DNA from 2 places in the Pseudomonas sp. CF161 genome. Region 1 is predicted to be linked to the other one. Evidence: predicted binding sites of a transcription regulator. Region 1 holds the regulator's gene; the other holds the start of a gene.

Region 1 (7,291 bases):
TGGCCCCGGCCTTGCGCGAGGCGGCATTGCGCCAGAGCAGCAAGACCTATGTCGAGCTGCTCAATTTCATCAGCGAGCACGGCGAATACCCGCGCACCCACCGCTTGCTGGAGAGCAACGTCGCGCAATTGGCTTCTGGCCCCGCGACCTCGAACGGCCCTTATTACGGAGTACATTGATATGTCTTTTACCTTGCCTGCCTTGCCCTACGCCTATGACGCCCTGGAACCGCATATCGATGCGCAGACCATGGAAATCCACTACACCAAGCACCACCAGACCTACATCAACAACCTCAACGCGGCTGTCGAAGGCACCGAGTGGGCCGACTGGTCGGTAGAAAAGCTGGTGGCCAGCGTTCAGCAGTTGCCGGAAAAACTGCGCGCCGCGGTGATCAACCAGGGCGGCGGGCATGCCAACCACTCGTTGTTCTGGGCGGTCATGGCGCCCAATGGCGGTGGCAAGCCGGAGGGCGACCTGGGGCGTGCAATCGACGAGCAGTTGGGTGGCTTCGAGAGTTTCAAGGAAGCCTTCACCAAAGCCGCACTGACCCGCTTCGGCAGCGGTTGGGCCTGGCTCAGCGTGACGCCGCAAAAGACCCTGGTGGTAGAGAGCAGCGGTAACCAGGACAGCCCGCTGATGAACGGCAACACGCCGATCCTCGGCCTGGACGTGTGGGAGCACGCCTACTACCTGCGCTATCAGAACCGTCGTCCGGAATACATCAACGCGTTCTACAACGTCGTCCATTGGCCGGAAGTCGCCCAGCGCTACCAGGCCGCGCTGGTTTGAACCCTCACTATAAAAAGACCTAAGGCCGACTATGGGCACTGAAACACTGGCGATCAGCAGCGTGCGAATGTTTCGTTATGCGTTTGGTTCGTTGTTGCTGTTGGCGGGTACCGCATTGCTGGTGGCCAAGGGCCTGAGCTGGCTGGATCTGGAACCGAAACTGTTGCGGGCTCTGGAAGGCGGGGCGCTCTGCGCCCTGGGTACGGCACTGGGGGCGGTCCCGGTGCTGGTCATCCGCAAGATGCCCCAGGCCCTCAATGACACGCTGCTGGGTTTCGGTGCCGGGGTGATGCTTGCGGCGACGGCGTTTTCCCTGATTGTGCCGGGAATTGCCGCCGCCACGAGCCTCGGCTTGTCGCCCTGGGGCGCCAGCGGGCTGATTAGCCTGGGCATCATGCTCGGTGCCTTCGGCCTGTTTCTGGTGGACCGCAAGGTGTCGGGGGCCAGCCCGGAAATGCTGGTTGGCACACCGGGGCATCCGGTGATTCCTCCGCGTATCTGGCTGTTTGTGTTCGCGATCATCGCCCATAACATCCCGGAAGGCATGGCGGTGGGGGTGTCTGCCGGTGGCGGCATGCCCGACGCCGACAGCCTGGCCATGGGCATCGCCCTGCAGGACGTGCCGGAAGGCCTGGTCATCGCGCTGGTGCTGGCGGGGGCCGGAATGTCGCGGGTCAAGGCATTCCTGATTGGCGCCGCCTCGGGCCTGGTCGAACCGGTGTTTGCCTTGCTCTGCGCCTGGCTGGTGAGCCTGGCCGAGATTCTGTTGCCCCTGGGCCTGGCGCTGGCCGCAGGCGCCATGTTGCTGGTGGTGACCCACGAGGTGATTCCCGAGTCGCGGCGCAACGGTCACGAGAAGCTCGCGAGCCTTGGGCTGTGCATCGGTTTCTGTCTGATGATGGTGATGGATACGGCGCTGGCCTAGCGAGCCAAATAGCGGCCTGGCCTGGTGCGCGTCGGCTGGACAGTCGACGCGCCGAGGGCGTTGCTTACTCGCCTTCGTCGAAATAATTGTTGATCAATGCCACCAGCGCATCCAGCGCTTCCTGCTCTTGCTCGCCTTCGGTTTTCAGATGAATGCGGGTGCCTTTGCCTGCAGCCAACATCATCATCGCCATGATGCTTTTACCGTCGACCATGGACTCGGGAGTCCTGCCCGCTCTGATCTGGCACTGAAACTGGCCGGCCACACCGACAAATTTTGCAGAAGCCCGGGCATGCAAGCCCAGTTTGTTGATGATTTCAATTTCCAGAGCAGGCATCGCGGTGGTGGTCCTTTCAGCTAAGGTCGCGGTGGCGAACCTGGACGTTCTTTAGGGATTGTTGCAGGACCTGGCCCAGGCGTTCGGTCAGGTAGACCGAGCGGTGATGCCCGCCCGTGCAGCCAATGGCAATAGTGACGTAAGCGCGGTTGCTGGCGGCAAAGCGCGGCAACCATTTGAGCAGGTAGCTGGAGATGTCCTGGAACATGTCTTCGACATCGGGCTGTGCGGCCAGGTAATCGGCTACAGGCTGGTCCAGCCCTGACTGGTCTCGCAGTTCGGGCTTCCAGTAGGGGTTGGGCAGGCAGCGCACGTCGAACACCAGGTCGGCATCCACCGGCATGCCCCGCTTGAAGCCAAAGGACTCCACCAGAAACGCGGTGCCCGGCTCCGGCTGGTTCAGCAGGCGCAACTTGATGGTGTCGCGCAGCTGATACAGGTTCAGATTGGTGGTGTTGATGGTCAGGTCGGCCAGGTCGACGATCGGGCCCAGGAGCTGGGTTTCGTCCTGGATGGCCTCGGCCAGTGAGCGATTGGCGCTGCTCAGCGGGTGGCGGCGACGGGTTTCCGAGAACCGTTTGAGCAGGGTCTCCTCGTCGGCGTCCAGGTACAGCACATCGCACTGGATGTGCCGGCTGCGCACTTCTTCCAACAGCTCGGGGAAGCGTGACAGATGGCTTGGCAGGTTGCGCGCATCGATCGAGACCGCCACCAGCGGTTGCGCCAGTTCGGTGTGGATCAATGCACGCTCGGCCAACTCCGGCAGCAAGCCTGCCGGCAAGTTGTCGATGCAGTAGTAACCGTTATCCTCCAGGACAGCGAGGGCGGTACTTTTACCGGAGCCGGAGCGGCCGCTGACAATGATCAAGCGCATGGTTACTGACCGTTCTGCTCGTCCAGGACTACCTGATACAGGGCTTGGTTGCTGTCGGCGCTGCGCAGCCTGTCACGCACTTCCTTGCGATCAAGCATGCTGGCGATCTGCCGCAGCAGTTCCAGGTGCGCATCGGTAGCAGCTTCGGGGACCAGCAGTACGAACAGCAGGTCGACCGGCGCGCCGTCGATGGCGTCGAAATCTATGGGGGCGTCCAGGTGCATTAACGCACTGATGGGCGACTCGCAGCCTTTGAGGCGGCAATGTGGAATGGCGATGCCGTTGCCAAAACCGGTGGAACCGAGTTTTTCACGGGCAATCAGGCTCTCGAAGACATCCTGCATCTCCAGATCCGGCACTTCGCGGCTGATCAGGTTGGCAATTTGTTCGAGAGCGCGTTTTTTACTGCCGCCCGGCACGTTCACGAGGGAACGGCCGGGGGTCAGGATACTTTCAAGTCGGATCATGGGAGGGGAGTGTTAGCGACCCGTGCCTTGGAGAAGGTGGAGTTGCTTTTCCTTATGCTTTTTCAGTTGGCGGTCCAGCTTATCCGTGAGCAGGTCGATCGCGGCATACATATCGTCATGTTCTGCATTGGCGACAACCTCCCCACCGTGGATGTGCAGGGTGGCTTCGATTTTCTGCTTCAGTTTCTCGACAGCCATCGTTACCTGCACATTGGTAATCTTGTCAAAGTGCCGCTCCAGTCGGTCGAGTTTTTCGCCGATGTAAGCGCGCAGGGGCTCGGTCACTTCCAGTTGGTGTCCACTGATGTTGACTTGCATACAGCTTCTCCTTCGTTGCCAGTGCATAAAGCGGCAGGCTGGGTTGCCTGCCACTGGAACGCTGTGGCGAGCCCGGCGGTTACATCAACCGCTTCCGTTCGCTGGAAGGCGCGATCCCGAGGGATTCGCGGTACTTGGCGACGGTACGACGGGCTACCTGAATGCCTTGTGCCTCCAGTAAACCAGCGATCTTGCTGTCACTCAACGGCTTTTTCTGATTTTCCGCGGCCACCAGTTTTTTGATGATCGCGCGAATCGCCGTGGACGAGCATTCACCGCCTTCGGAGGTACTTACGTGGCTGGAGAAAAAGTATTTCAGTTCATAAATACCCCGTGGGGTATGCATGAATTTTTGCGTGGTCACCCGGGAAATCGTCGATTCGTGCATGCCCACCGCTTCGGCGATGTCGTGCAGGACCAACGGCTTCATCGCTTCGTCGCCGTACTCGAGGAAGCCGCGCTGATGCTCGACGATCTGGGTCGCGACTTTCATCAGGGTTTCGTTGCGGCTTTGCAGGCTCTTGATGAACCAGCGGGCCTCTTGCAGCTGATTGCGCATGAAGGTGTTGTCGGCGCTGCTGTCGGCACGGCGCACGAAGCCTGCGTACTGCGGGTTGACCCGCAGGCGCGGCACCGATTCCTGATTCAGCTCGACCAGCCAGCGCTCGTTGTCCTTGCGCACGATCACGTCAGGGACCACGTACTCGGCCTCGGCAGACTCGATCTGCGAGCCGGGGCGCGGGTTCAGGCTCTGTACCAGTTCGATGACCTGGCGCAGCTCGTCTTCCTTGAGCTTCATGCGGCGCATCAGCTGGCTGTAGTCGCGGCTGCCCAGCAGGTCGATGTAGTCGCTGACCAGGCGCTGCGCCTCGCTCAGCCAAGGGGTCTTGGCTGGCAGCTGGCGCAGTTGCAGCAACAGGCACTCACCCAGGGTGCGTGCACCGATGCCGGCCGGCTCGAATTGCTGGATGCGGTGCAGGACGGCTTCGATCTCGTCCAGTTCGATGTCCAGCTCCGGATCGAAGGCTTCGAGGATTTCCTCGAGGGTTTCGTCCAGGTAGCCCTGATTGTTGATGCAGTCGATCAGGGTCACGGCAATCAGGCGGTCGGTGTCGGACATCGGCGCCAGGTTCAGTTGCCACAGCAGGTGGCTCTGCAGGCTTTCGCCGGCGGAGGTGCGGGTGGTGAAGTCCCACTCGTCGTCATCGTTGCTGGGCAGGCTGCTGGCGCTGGTCTGGTAGACGTCTTCCCAGGCGGTATCCACCGGCAATTCGTTGGGAATGCGCTCGTTCCATTCGCCGTCCTCGAGGTTGTCCACCGTGGGGGCGGTTTCCTGGTAGGAGGGTTCCTGGATGTCGGTGTTGGGTTTTTGCTCGGCGTTGTCGGCCAGAGGGTCGGTGTTGTCGAAGTCGTCGCCTTCTTCCTGGCGTTCGAGCATCGGATTGGACTCCAAGGCCTCCTGGATTTCCTGTTGCAGGTCCAGGGTCGACAATTGGAGCAGGCGGATGGCCTGTTGCAGCTGCGGTGTCATCGTCAGCTGCTGGCCCATTCTCAGGACTAGCGATGGTTTCATGGCAGGGGCTTAACACCTTATTCGCCGGCGCACATGCGCCATCCACTACAGGGCGCGTGAGCGCCAAACATAAGCAAATTATATGCCTGAAACTGAAGTGTTTGCCTAGAGCGCGGTAACAATAAAATTTGTAGGGATTTATTGAAGGTGGCGCTCTGGCGACTAGCCAAACACCTCAGTGCTTACAGGCGGAACTCATGGCCCAGATACACTTCCTTGACCAATTCGTTGGCCAGGATGGTTTCGGGCGTGCCCTCGGCGATCAGTTGACCGTCGTTGACGATGTAGGCTGTTTCGCAGATATCGAGGGTTTCCCGGACATTGTGGTCGGTGATCAGTACACCAATGCCCTTGGCCTTGAGGTGATGAATGATCTGCTTGATGTCGCCGACCGAGATCGGGTCCACGCCGGCGAAAGGTTCGTCGAGCAGGATGAATTTCGGCGATGTGGCCAGGGCGCGGGCGATTTCCACTCGGCGGCGTTCACCACCGGACAGGCTCATGCCGAGGTTGTCGCGAATGTGGTGGATGTGGAATTCCTGGAGCAGGCTTTCCAGTTCCTTGCGGCGACCGGCCTTGTCGAGCTCCTTGCGGGTCTCGAGGATGGCCATGATGTTGTCAGCGACCGACAGCTTGCGAAAGATCGACGCTTCCTGGGGCAGGTAGCCGATGCCGGCACGGGCGCGGCCGTGCATGGGCTGGTGGCTGACGTCGAGGTCGTCGATCAGCACGCGCCCCTGATCGGCCTGGACCAGGCCGACGATCATGTAGAAGCAGGTGGTCTTGCCGGCGCCGTTGGGGCCGAGCAGGCCGACGATCTGACCGCTGTCGATGGACAGACTGACGTCACGCACGACCTGACGGCTCTTGTAGCTCTTGGCCAGATGCTGAGCTTTCAGAGTTGCCATTACTGGGCCTTTTGCTCGTCAGTTTTCTTTTTCGGCTGGATGACCATGTCGATCCGCGGACGTGGCGCGGTGACCGAGCTGCCATTGGCGCGACCGGCGTTGGCGACCTGCTTGACGGTGTCGTAGACGATTTTCTCGCCTTCGGTGGTGTTGCCGTCGTTGATCACCTTGGCCTTGTCGATCAGTACGATGCGGTTTTGCGCTGCGTGGTACTGAATGGTCACGGCGTAGGCCTGTACCGGCTTGGGATCGGTGGCTTTCTGCAGTTGCTCGAAATACGCCAGGTTGCCCACCGAGGTCACCACGTCGATTTCACCGGACGCGGTGCGGGTGATGGTCACGGTATTGCCAGTGATCTTCATCGAGCCCTGGGTGATGATCACATCGCCCTTGTAGGTGGCGATGCCCTGGCGGTCATCGAGTTGTGCGTCATCGGCCTGAATGCGGATAGGTTGTTGGCTATCGTTCGGCAGAGCCCAGGCGCTCACGCTTCCCAGTGCTGCGCCCAGACTGAGCAAAATAGGGAGGGTTTTAACGAGCCTCATACTGTCCTCTTACGTTCGATAGCAGGTTCATCCTGCCGTCTTTCAAATACGCTTTCATTCCCTTGGCCGTAGTCACGCCGCCGGCGCCGTCGATTCTAACGGCTTGCTCGGTCTGCGCATATTGCTTCTGCGGGAATACTGTCATGCGGGAAGTGGTAATCAGCACCGTGCGATTTTTCTCATCGGTGCGTGCGACCCGTACCGAATCGATCAGCTCGACTTCAGTGCCGTCCGGGTTGACCTCGCCGCGTTCGCTCTGGACATGCCAGGGAAAGGTGGTGCCGCGGTACATCTGCAGGTCTGGCTTGGTCAGCAGGGTGACTTCGGTGGCCTTCAAGTGCTCGACCTTGTCGGACGTCATTTCGTACTGCATTTTGCCGTCGGGCAGGTACTGCACGCTGCGTGCGTTGACCGCGTAATAGTCGATGGCGCTCTCGTCGACCTGTGCCACTGGCTTGTCGAGGAAGCGTTCCGGGCTGATATTCCAGTAGCCGACTGCCGCGAACAACGCGGCAAGGACCCCGAACAGCAGAATGTTGCGAATCTTTTTGC
Region 2 (7,291 bases), on a different contig from region 1:
GCGCCCGGCCGCAGTCCGGTTATTACGTGCACCAGACTCCGGCCCTGACCGCGCCGACCCCGGACATCGCCCGGGTCGAACGCCCGGGACTGGTCACCCGCAGCAGCATCATTCAACAGGTGTTGGTGGAGTCGCGCCGTGAAGGAGTGTTTCCGCTCGGCGCAGCGGTGCCCAGTGTCGATTACCTGCCGGTGCGCGCCCTGCATCAGCAGTTGGCCAAGGTCACCCGATTTCATAGCCCACGGGCGTTCAGCTACATGTTCAGCCCGGGTTTCGAACCGCTGCGCCGCCAGGTGGCCATTCGCATGCGCGATGCCGGTGTGGTGGTGGACCCTTCCGAAGTGGTGATCACCCACGGGTGTGTCGATGCCTTGCAGATGTCGTTGCGGGTGCTGACCCGGCCCGGCGACCTGATTGCCGCGGAGTCGCCCACCTACTACGGCCTGTTGCAACTGGCCGATCTGCTGGGGCTCAAGGTTATCGAGATCCCCAGTGACCCGGCGACAGGCATGAGCCTGGAGGCCTTGCAACTGGCGGCCAACCAGTGGTCGATCAAGGCCCTGGTGCTGACGACGCGCCTGAGTAACCCGCTGGGTGGGACCATGCCTGAAGAGCGGCAGAAACAATTGCTGCGCCTGGCTTCGGATTTTGACATTCAGGTGGTCGAGGACGATATCTACGGCGAACTGATGTTCGAAGTAGGGCGTACCAAGGCCCTCAAGGCCTATGACCGCCTGGACCGGGTGATCTACTGCTCGAGCTTTTCCAAGACCCTGTCACCGGGGGTGCGCATCGGCTGGATGATCGCGGGCAAGTATCAGCAGGAGATCCAGCGGCTGCAGACATTCAGCACCCATTCGGCGTGCAGCGTGACGCAGATGGGGGTGGCGGCGTACCTGGAAAACGGTGGTTATGATCGCCATCTGCGTTATATCCGTCAGGAGTACCGCAAGAATCTCAGTGCCTTCCAGTTGGCGGTGCAGCAGTATTTCCCCGAGGGCACGCAGATTACCCGGCCTACAGGCGGGTTCATTCTCTGGGTCAGCCTGCCGGGGCGAGTCAACACGCAAGAGTTGCACGTGCGTGCGTTGCAGCAGGGGATCAGTATTGCGCCAGGGCTGATCTTCAGTAATACGGAACAATTCAACCACTGCATCCGTCTTAATTGCGGTACGCCATGGAATCGCGAGGCCGAGCGAGCGTTGATGACGCTGGGCATGTTGGCCAGTCAATTATGTCAGGAGACCGCTGGCGGTTTTTGAGGGGCGCCGGTTGCAACGCTTGTCATGAAGCTGTCGACAAGCGAGCATATGGCACCTTTCACTGCCCCCCTTTTTTGTCTATGAAAGCTTTTTATCCTGCTGCCTGCCTGTTGATTTGCCTGTCGACGGCCTTGGGCGCCGGCCCGCTGCTGGCGGCGCCGACGCAGGATGCAAGTGCCCGGAGCGCGGCGTCCGAACCGAAAAAATCGGCGGCCAATACGCCTTCTGCGAGCAAAAAAACTACGGCTGCCAAGCCCGCGGCCAAGACCAAAAAAACGGCCAAGACCAAAAAGCGTGCGCCTATTGCTTCCAAATCCAAGTCCGCGCGTGAGATTGCCAAGACCCCGTTGCCGTCAGCAAAGCTGGACTTGAGCCTGCCACCGGAAATGGTCAAGCACCTGCAGCCCATCGGCACGGTAGCCATGCCCAAGCGCGAACCCTTGCTGCCGCAAATGTTTGGTGAGAAGCCCAAGGAAAGCAGCCCGTTTCAGCTCAACGGCCGCTTGTTGAGCAACGAAATGCAGTTGCAGTTGCGCAATGAAGAGCGGCGTGACGTCGAGGGCGCGGCCCTGGATTTCGAGTTCAAGCAATAAATTCCTTCCCCGTGTGTGACCGCTGACAACGACACTTTGTCGGAGACTGGTCAGTCACACAGCTTTCAGCGCAAAAACCGTTCTTAGAGTAATTTTAAACGGCTGTTTTAGCGGTTACTCTTGCTGTGCGTCATTTTCAATACTTTGCTCATCGCGAGGAGCGTTTCACCATGAACTGCCGTGAAGGATGTGGCGCTTGCTGCATTGCCCCTTCCATCAGCACGCCAATTCCGGGGATGCCCCAGGGCAAGCCTGCCGGAGAACGATGCGTGCATCTGTCGGTCGAACATTTGTGTGCGCTGTTTGGCCTGCCCGAGCGGCCGGCCGTGTGTGGGGCGTTTCATGCGGATATCGAAGTCTGTGGCGACAGCCGTGAGCAAGCCATCAAGTTGATTGGCTGGTGGGAACAAATGACGGCGGCTTGAGTGTTTTCAATGAACGGAACTTCAACAATAAGGAATAAGACAATGGGTTCGCTGCAACGAATGGCTGCGCTCTGTGGTTTGACAGTGTTACTGGCGGCAACGGCTCAGGCCGAAGATTGGCAAACGGCCAAGGATCAGGACGGGATCAAGGTCTCCCTGAGCGAAGTGGCCGGTTCCAAATACAAGGCTTACCGCGGCGTGACCGTGATCAAAGCCTCGATGGCCAAACTGCAAAGCCTGCAGGAAGACGTGGCGGGCGCCTGCAGCTGGATCCACGAGTGCAAATCGCAAAAGCTGCTCAAGCACGAAGGTAACCAGAGCTGGACCTACACCCAGTTCAACACGCCATGGCCGGTCACGGCTCGTGACTCAGTGCTGCATATCACCACCACCGAAGGCGCTGACGGTAGCCTGACGCGCAAGCTTGAAGGCGTACCGACCTACATTCCCGAAGAGAAGGGGTTTGTTCGTGTGGCCCAGGTCGAGGGCTTCTGGAAAATGGTGCCCAAAGGTGCCGACCAGATTGAGGTCACCTACCAGGTGCACACCGAGCCTGGCGGCAGCGTGCCGTCCTGGCTGGCCAACAAGTTCGTGGTCGATGCGCCGTTCAATACCCTCAAGGCGCTGAAAGAGCGCGCCGAGAAGCCTTGAGCGTCACCCGGTCTCACGCCAAAGGCCGCCTTCGGGCGGTCTTTTTTATGCGCAACAGCGGTGGAACGATTTCCCGGGCGTCAGGGTCGAGATGTTGTAGGCCCACCCACGGGCTTTATCGAGGAGGCACTGATGCAAAAGTGGCAAATCACTTTCGTAGACGATCATGGTGTCCAGTCAGTGGAACAGTTCGACTGTGAACAGCAGCCCAGCATGGAGCAGGCGGCACGCATGATTCGCGCAAAGCTGTTGCCGGTTTCGGCCGAGCTGGATCTCAATGATCTGGAGGGGCGTACCGACGACCCGACAGTCAAAAGTCTGAAAGAGCAGAACAGCATTCAAATCCTCGGCATTAGTGCGATTTAATCACCCACCCGCTTGATCCTTAACCAGACCTTGGCAGCGCCCGGTTCTTGGCGCTACTCTGCAAACGAGATCAGCGAATGAATCGCTAAGGTCTGGTCTTGTCAGCTACATGCTTGTGTCCTGGCGGTGCTGTTTGCCGCAACGTCTGCAGCCTTGAGGTGCAGACAGGGAGTACGGAAAGTCTATCCATTGGTTCCAGGAGGACGTTTCATGAGCACAGCCTATCAAGAAGACATCAGCACCAGCGTGTTGCGCCGCATGAAAGAAGGCGGCTTCGACTTTTCACGATTCCATCCCATCGAGTTCTACGCCATTTTCCCGGATGAGGAGCGGGCGCGCAGGGCGGCAGGACATTTTCGCGGTGAATCCTTGAATGCCCAGATCAGCGTGCGCGACGATGGCGCGTGGTACCTGGAGCTGAGCAAGGTGATGTACGCCACCTACGGCGGCATCGGCGACTTCGAGCAGGACTTTGAGGCGGTGGTCGAGCCTCTGGGCGGCATCATCGAAGGTTGGGGCGTGAAGCAGGAGGTTCGAGGGTTACTCGTATAGCGCATATGAATAGCGTCAACACAGCATCGGCTGACCTTCGGGTTGGCCGATTTGGTTTCTGCAAGGCAAAAAAAGGCCACCTGCAAGGGGTGGCCAAAAGGGAAGAGCGGTGTGGGCAAAGCCGTTGGGGTGGTGAGCACCCATCAGCGGCGGCGCCCTGAAGCTTAAGGCATCGACTTCGTCACGCCGGGTTACGAAGTTTTGCGCGATGCACGGATTATCCAGCGCCTTGCCCGGGCAGTGAAATCAACTCTGACTATGCTGGTGATAGCCACAGCCATTGCCTCGTATTGGAGCGGGGACGATCAAGTTGGGGCGTTTGCTGCACGGCAATGGTGCGGCGTGACCGATGAGTTAATCCAACTGATTGAAATCAAAGCGTTTATGCCAGTGGCACGGGCCTTGCGATGCTTAGATGTCCGGGTGACAAGGAGTACGGCATGATCCGCACCTATTTTGATGAAATGTACGATGCTGGCGGTCAGGTTCGCCCACACTACCGGGAATTTGCCCGTTGGCTTGCCGAAACCCCTGACGAGCTTCTGGCACAGCGGCGACGCGAGGCCGACCTGCTGTTTCACCGCGCCGGCATCACCTTCACGCTCTATGGCGACGAGCAGGGCACCGAGCGCCTGATTCCGTTCGACACCATTCCCCGCAGCATTCCGGCCAGTGAGTGGCGGATCGTCGAGCGCGGCTGCATCCAGCGGGTCAAGGCACTGAACATGTTCCTGGCCGATCTTTACCACGACCAGCGGATCATCAAGGCCGGGATCATTCCTGCCGAACAGGTGCTGGCCAACGAGCAATACCAGTTGGCGATGCAGGGGCTGGATCTGCACCGCGATATCTACTCGCATATTTCCGGGGTCGACCTGGTGCGCGACGGCGACGGCACCTATTACGTGCTCGAAGACAACCTGCGGACCCCCAGCGGCGTGAGCTACATGCTCGAAGACCGCAAGATGATGATGCGTCTGTTCCCCGAGCTGTTCGCCGCCCAGCGCATCGCGCCAATCGACCATTACCCGAACCTGTTGCTCGACACCCTGAAAAGCTCCAGCCCGCTGGATGACCCGAGTGTCGTGGTGCTGACGCCCGGGCGCTTCAACAGCGCCTTCTTCGAACATGCGTTCCTGGCGCGGGAAATGGGCGTGGAGCTGGTGGAAGGCGCCGACCTGTTCGTCCGTGACGATAGAGTCTTCATGCGCACCACCGACGGTCCCAAGGCAGTGGATGTGATCTACCGCCGCCTGGATGACGCCTTCCTCGATCCGCTGGCCTTCAACCCGGACTCGATGCTCGGCGTGCCGGGCCTGCTGTCTGCCTATCGCTCGGGCAATGTCGTGCTGGCCAACGCCATCGGCACCGGGGTGGCCGACGACAAGTCGGTGTATCCCTTTGTCACCGACATGATCCGCTTCTATCTGGATGAAGAGCCGATCCTGAAGAACGTGCCGACCTGGCAGTGCCGCAAGCCCGATGAGTTGTCCCATGTGCTGGCTCATCTGCCGGAACTGGTGGTCAAGGAAACCCAGGGCTCCGGGGGTTACGGCATGTTGGTGGGGCCGGCGGCTACCGCAGCGGAAATCGAGACCTTCCGCGCGCGGATCAAGGCCAAGCCCCACGCCTATATCGCGCAACCCACCTTGTCGTTGTCCACGTGCCCGACCTTTGTCGAAAACGGCATTGCACCGCGGCACATCGACCTGCGTCCGTTTGTCCTGTCTGGCCGTGAAACCCGTGTCGTGCCCGGTGGTCTTACCCGTGTGGCGCTGCGTGAAGGCTCCCTGGTGGTGAACTCCTCTCAGGGCGGTGGCACCAAGGACACCTGGGTGGTCGAGGATTAAGGAAGCTTGCCATGTTGAGTAGAACCGCCTCGGACCTGTATTGGATGTCGCGTTATCTGGAGCGGGCGGAAAACCTCGCGCGGATGCTCGACGTCAGTTATTCACTGTCATTGATGCCCCAGGACGGTCGCGGCGACGGCTTGCACGAACTCGCCATGCCGCTGCTGATTACCGGCACCCTGGATGACTACCTGGAGCGCCACGGCGAACTGCACGCCGAATGCCTGTTGCATTTCTTCGCCCTGGACGCCGCCAACCCGGCCAGCATCTACAGCTGCCTGGGCTCGGCCCGTGCCAGCGCCCATGCGGTGCGTGGGCGGATCACCGCCGATATGTGGGAAAACATCAACGCCACCTGGCTGGAGATTCGCGGCATTGCCGAACAGGGCCTGAGCCGTTACGGCATGAGCCGGTTCTGCGAGTGGATCAAGGAGCGCTCGCACCTGTTTCGAGGCGCCACCTACGGCACCATCATGCGCAACGATTCCTTTCGCTTCATTCGCCTGGGCACCTTTATCGAACGCGCCGACAACACCTTGCGCCTGCTCGACGCGCGCTACGAGATGGCCGGCGACCAGGCCGACGCCGTCAGCGACGGCACGGCCCATGCCTATTACCAGTGGAGCGCCCTGCTGCGCGCCTTGTCGTCGTTCGAGGCCTACACCGAGATCTACCGCGATGCGCCCGGCGCCCGGCAGGTGGCCGAGCTGCTGCTGTTGCGCGCCGACGTACCGCGCTCCCTGCGCGCCTGCACCGAAGAGATCGACCAGATCCTCGCCAGCCTGCCGGGAACCAACGGCCGGCCAGCGCAGCGCCTGGCGGCCGAAATGGATGCGCGCCTGCGCTACACCGGCATCAACGAAATCCTCGAAGAAGGCCTGCACGCCTGGCTGACCGAGTTCATCCCGCTGGTGCGCCAGTTGGGCAATGCCATTCACAGTTCCTACCTGGAGGCTGTATGAGACTCTCCATCAGTCACGAAACCGCCTATCACTATGAAAACCAGGTGCGAGCCAGCATCCAGTACCTGCGCCTGACGCCCCACGACAGCGAGCGCCAGCACGTGCTCAGTTGGCAGCTTGATCTGCCGCGCCCGGTGCGCGCACAACTGGATCCCTTCGGCAACATTCTGCATGTGCTGACCCTGGACGAGCCTCATGAGGCGATCATCATCGGCGCGCGCGGGCAGGTGGATATCGACGAGTTGCGCGAGGCCGAGCATGAGAGCCAGTCGCCGCTGCCGTTCCTGCGCTTTACCCGGCTCACCGAAGCCGACCAGGCCCTGCGTGCCTTTGCCGAGAAACAATGCCGCAAGCGTCGTGATCGCAGCGGGCTGATCGACCTGATGCACGCACTGAACCAGTACATGACCTATGCGCCGGGTTCTACTGCAGTGGACACCAGTGCGGCCCAGGCCTTTGCCGGGCGCTCCGGCGTCTGCCAGGACCACACCCATGCGTTTCTTGCCTGCGCTCGCAGCCTCGGGGTGCCAGCGCGGTACGTATCGGGTTACCTGTACAGCGAGAACAGCGAGCACCTGGCCAGCCACGCCTGGGCCGAAGCCTGGCTGGATGACGCCTGGTACAGCTTTG

Evidence for each region. The regulator sigma-54, encoded in region 1, starts transcription at its own class of promoters, with help from an activator protein. The targets are predictions, from matches to a motif close to ANTGGCATNNANNTTGCTNT.
Region 2: a site for sigma-54 is predicted at 4,239-4,258, ahead of CF161_RS29605 (circularly permuted type 2 ATP-grasp protein). Genes of this name have one in related genera too.

Annotation. Positions count from the first base shown of each region.
Region 1 covers NZ_ATLP01000074.1:73,715-81,005, forward strand. The annotation lists gene CF161_RS13455 (hypothetical protein) at 1-179, shown strand, start outside; gene CF161_RS13460 (superoxide dismutase) at 181-792, shown strand; gene CF161_RS13465 (ZIP family metal transporter) at 824-1,717, shown strand; gene CF161_RS13470 (HPr family phosphocarrier protein) at 1,782-2,054, opposite strand; gene rapZ (RNase adapter RapZ) at 2,071-2,928, opposite strand; gene ptsN (PTS IIA-like nitrogen regulatory protein PtsN) at 2,931-3,395, opposite strand; gene hpf (ribosome hibernation-promoting factor, HPF/YfiA family) at 3,408-3,713, opposite strand; gene CF161_RS13490 (RNA polymerase factor sigma-54) at 3,793-5,286, opposite strand; gene lptB (LPS export ABC transporter ATP-binding protein) at 5,469-6,194, opposite strand; gene lptA (lipopolysaccharide transport periplasmic protein LptA) at 6,194-6,739, opposite strand; gene lptC (LPS export ABC transporter periplasmic protein LptC) at 6,726-7,291, opposite strand, start outside.
Region 2 covers NZ_ATLP01000125.1:83,892-91,182, forward strand. The annotation lists gene CF161_RS29575 (PLP-dependent aminotransferase family protein) at 1-1,262, shown strand, start outside; gene CF161_RS29580 (hypothetical protein) at 1,343-1,855, shown strand; gene CF161_RS29585 (YkgJ family cysteine cluster protein) at 2,026-2,280, shown strand; gene CF161_RS29590 (START domain-containing protein) at 2,323-2,931, shown strand; gene CF161_RS29595 (hypothetical protein) at 3,064-3,297, shown strand; gene CF161_RS29600 (ribonuclease E inhibitor RraB) at 3,508-3,849, shown strand; gene CF161_RS29605 (circularly permuted type 2 ATP-grasp protein) at 4,290-5,699, shown strand; gene CF161_RS29610 (alpha-E domain-containing protein) at 5,711-6,661, shown strand; gene CF161_RS29615 (transglutaminase family protein) at 6,658-7,291, shown strand, end outside.